DNA from 2 places in the Rhizobium sp. RHZ01 genome. Region 1 is predicted to be linked to the other one. Evidence: predicted binding sites of a transcription regulator. Region 1 holds the regulator's gene; the other holds the start of a gene.
The links. The regulator LexA, encoded in region 1, represses DNA repair genes until DNA is damaged. The targets are predictions, from matches to a motif close to TGTTCNNNNTGTGTTCNG.

Region 1 (2,201 bases):
CGGTGAAGACATTGCCTTTCTGCGCCGAAGCTTCATGCAGTTCGGCATTGGCGACCCCGAGAGGCTCCAGATAAGTTTCGTCGGCGAAGAATATGCAGGCATTCTCGGTCCCAAACGGGTGCCGGGCGTCGGGCGCGACGGTGAATCCCAGCTTTCCGAGACGCTCGCGCGAGAGCCTGATATTTGGAACCGGCAGCACGATGTGGTCCAGCGGATGTGCTTCGCTCATGGCAACTTCTCCGGAATTTGCGAAGATGTGCGCCGGGCAACAGGACAATGCAACCCCCTTCTACGCTTTCGGTCAAATGAGACGCAAAAACTCAGCAAGTTGCAGGCAAGATTTACGAAAATTTAGGTACTTGCGGAACACATATGGAACATATAGTGTCTGTTCTGGCTTTGTTTCACGACTCTGGGGTTCAACTTCGATGCTGACGCGCAAGCAACAGGAGCTTCTTCTCTTCATTCACGAGCGAATGAAGGAGTCCGGTGTCCCCCCTTCTTTTGATGAAATGAAGGATGCCTTGGACCTCGCGTCGAAGTCAGGCATCCACCGCCTGATTACCGCGCTGGAGGAACGGGGCTTCATTCGCCGACTGCCGAATCGAGCCCGCGCTCTGGAAGTCATCAAACTGCCCGAGGCATATAACCCGAGCCTGCAGCCCCGCCGCGGTTTTTCGCCGAGCGTTATCGAAGGCAGCCTCGGCAAACCACAGCCAGTTGTGGCGCCGAAGCCAGCGCCGCAGGCTGACAACGGCGGTCCTGCCTCTGTACCGGTCATGGGACGGATTGCTGCCGGCGTACCGATTTCGGCAATTCAGAACAATACCCATGACATCACGGTTCCCGCGGACATGCTTGGCCCAGGCGAGCACTATGCGCTTGAGGTCAAGGGCGACTCGATGATCGAGGCCGGCATCTTTGATGGCGACACGGTAATCATCCGCAACGGCAGCACCGCCAATGCCGGCGACATCGTTGTTGCGCTTGTCGATGATGAGGAAGCGACGCTCAAGCGCTTCCGCCGGAAAGGCGCCTCCATCGCACTTGAGGCGGCAAACCCGGCTTACGAGACGCGCATTTTCGGGCCTGACCGTGTCAAGGTCCAGGGCAAGCTTGTCGGCCTCATTCGCCGCTATCATTGAAGGCAAGCGGCTCGCCGTCAAAGGTGCCGCTTCGCCAATTATACGCCCGATGGCGGATCCAAGGGCGGTCGGGCCTCGTATAGGCCGTCGTGACGACGGGGCTACCTTGATCGTCGATCCTTACCTCAGCGGCACCAAAGCGACGCAAGGTTTCGCCGGTGAACAAAAGTGCGCCCGACCGGCACCCCGTCGTGCGGAGGCGAGCGGGTGTCACGACGATATCGGCCGTATCGCAGGCAGCGCCGAAGTAAGCGGGATTTTCGACGATCGTCACGACGTAGCCGCTATCGTGCGTGGCTGTGCACCGGGCGCCTTTCAGGCATACAAATCGGTTCTCAGCGCTCGTCGCAGCCTGACGTAACGCATCGCGGGCATTGCGCAATTCCACGGCAGATAACCTCTCCGATCTGCCTTGACTGTCCCGCCGCCTGATAGCGTTGACACCCTCCAACAATTACGTTGGTTGATCTAGCTCCGCGGCGAGCGCCATTCGCCATTGGTCGAAAATGAAGTCAGGCGGATGCGGCCGGTTCGGTGCAAGGACTTGTCCTCTCACAATCGCGACGAGATTGCCGTCTTCGGCAATGACCATGTCGGGCGGCGGCTCGCTCGGCGCAACCACAACAAGCACTGTTGCCAGCGCCGCAATGCCAGCGCCGAGGTAGCGGATCTTGGTGCGCAGAAGGGCAAGTAAGAGGAACCCTGCTACCGCCACAGGAAAATACCAACCCGGCAATCTGCCGATATCGATATTGCCGCCCAGGTCGAGACCATCTGGGCAATGGCGATCACGATGTCGAGCCCGAAACCGGCAATTTTCCATGGAATGACGTCGAGGCCAAAAGGTGTCAGCAGCATAGCGAGCATGCCCATCGGCATCACCACGAAAGAGACCACCGGCATGGCCATGAGATTTGCCGGCAGACCATAAGCGCTGAGCCGGTGGAAGTGCTCGACGGCGAAAAGCGCGGTCGAGAAGCCGCCGATCATCGCGGTCAGCAGGATGCCACCAAAGAAGCATATGATGAAAACGACGGGCGTTACTGCGGCGACCTG
Region 2 (2,201 bases), on a different contig from region 1:
TATTCGGCATACATTTTTGACAGTGCAGCCTTGATCACCGTTCCCGCCCGTTCTCCGTCGATCAGCGAATGCTCGACGATGCGTCCGAAGTAGTTCATCGCCCAGACCGGTTCGCTCTCCAGCCAGACCACTTCTTGCCCGGCGAAATCTGCGCCGCCGAAATAGCTGTCGAGATAGCGCCAGGCGCCGCGCTGATATCCGATGTCGCGCGATCCTGTCCGGCAGGCGGGCACAGGGCTTCCGCCACCGACATAGGTATTCGCCTTCGCCTCGACGATGAAACTGTTCAATGCGACAATATCCATGGCGTTCCCTCCGCTCGACAGCGTCTCAACAACGCTATTAAATGTAAAGAACAAAATAAGAACAAGCCTCACGGTCCGCAGATCGTTTGTCCAGTGTCGTCGTTCCACTCAGCGATCGGGAGGACACGTGGCTCGGCTTTGACATCCTTGCCATCCTTCTGCAGCTTGCCGGTCAGTGCATTGTAGTCGCAGGAGCCGGCGGCATTGGGGTCGAGCGTGTCGTAGTGGTTGTAGGTATAGCCGGCAACGACGAACTGCTTGTTCCGATAGGCCACCGTCAGCGTCTGGTCCCAGCGATCGCGCCCGATCGCGCTGTTCTGTGAGTGTACGGCGATGGAGGATTTGCCGACGGCCTTCAACGACGGTTCCTGTCCGAAGACGCCGTCCGCATTGGTGCTGCCCCAGATCTTGTTTGGTGCGGCCAGCGAAAGCCGCAGAAGTTCGTGGTCGCTGTCACGAAGATAGAGGTAGATGCCGATTTGATCATAGTTGGCGCCCTCCTCGGGAGCAACCAGCAGCGCGAGGTCCGCACGCCCATCGCCATCCCAATCCCCCGTCGCCGCGTCGACGATCCGCGTGGGATCGATTTGCTCGGCTCGAGCGGTAAACGCCGCCGATAGAGCCAATCCAGCAATTAATACAAACTTAAACATGCTTTTCTCCCATCACCATGCGGTCAGCAAAACGGAAAAGAATCCTGTTGACAATAGAACAATAGCGGAACAAATTAAAAACATAAGAGAACAGGAGAGCCAAATGACTGACTTGATCCGTGATATCGCAGCATTCACCTCCATCGCAATGTTCGTTGCCAGCTTCTCGCTTATCTGCATGGCAATGTAAGAATTCCGGGGACCGCATGGCTGCCATGCGGTCCGAGCGCAGCCCTTGTCTGGACATCAACCCCTCAATGCTGAGAATAGACCTGATTGATTCAGGTGATCGGAAGGCATGTCATGGCGGGTGCGGAGAAAGACGCGGAAGGCGGTTTCATCGGTGGTACGCCGGGCTTCGTTCACCTTCGGGTCCACTCGGCCTATTCGCTCCTTGAAGGTGCGCTGCCGCTTAAGAAGATCCTCTACAAGGCGTCGGGCGACAGCCAGCCGGCCATAGCGATCACCGACACCAACAACCTGTTCGTCGCCCTCGAATTCTCACAGAAGGCGATGGACGAGGGCCTTCAGCCGATCATCGGCTGCCAGGTCTCGATCGACATGGAGGATGGACTGGAGACGGAACGGCGCGGCGGCCAGCAGGCGCTCGCCAAGCTGCCGTCGCTGGTGCTCCTTGCGGCCACCGACGCCGGCTACGAGCTGCTGGTGGACCTTGTCAGCCGCGCCTATCTCGGCGGCGAGGGCAACGGTCAATCGATCCACATTCGTGCCTCCTGGCTCGACGAGATCGGCACCGACGGCCTGATCGCTTTGACCGGCGCCCTGACGGGGCCGGTCGACGTGGCGCTGAAGGATGGGCATGCCGCCCAGGCGGAGGCACGCCTCCTGCTGCTGAAGCGCCATTTCGGTGACCGGCTCTATGTTGAGTTGCAGCGGCACGGCACTTACGACAAGCGCCATGAGCAGAAGCTCGTCGGCCTTGCCTATGAGCACGACCTGCCGTTGGTCGCCACCAACGAAGCCTTTTTCCCGACCCGTGACGACTATGATGCGCATGACGCCCTGATGGCCGTCGCCCACAACGCCATCGTTTCGGATGATACCCGGTTTCGCCTGACGCCTGATCACTACCTGAAAAGCCGCGCCGAAATGGCGAAGCTGTTTGCGGATCTGCCGGAGGCGCTGGAAAACACCATCGAGATCGCGCGGCGCTGCTCGTTCATCCTGAAGACGCGCAAGCCGATCCTGCCGCGTTTCACCGGCGCCACCGCCGATCCCGAGG

Region 2: a site for LexA is predicted at 1,024-1,041, ahead of dnaE (DNA polymerase III subunit alpha). Genes of this name have one in related genera too.

The regions. Positions count from the first base shown of each region.
Region 1 covers NZ_JACUZZ010000037.1:49,883-52,083, forward strand. The annotation lists gene IB248_RS27885 (VOC family protein) at 1-229, opposite strand, end outside; gene lexA (transcriptional repressor LexA) at 429-1,145, shown strand; gene IB248_RS27895 (hypothetical protein) at 1,126-1,533, opposite strand; gene IB248_RS27900 (hypothetical protein) at 1,600-1,860, opposite strand; gene IB248_RS27905 (ComEC/Rec2 family competence protein) at 1,851-2,201, opposite strand, start outside.
Region 2 covers NZ_JACUZZ010000020.1:82,096-84,296, forward strand. The annotation lists gene IB248_RS20460 (DUF5680 domain-containing protein) at 1-305, opposite strand, end outside; gene IB248_RS20465 (hypothetical protein) at 374-958, opposite strand; gene dnaE (DNA polymerase III subunit alpha) at 1,262-2,201, shown strand, end outside.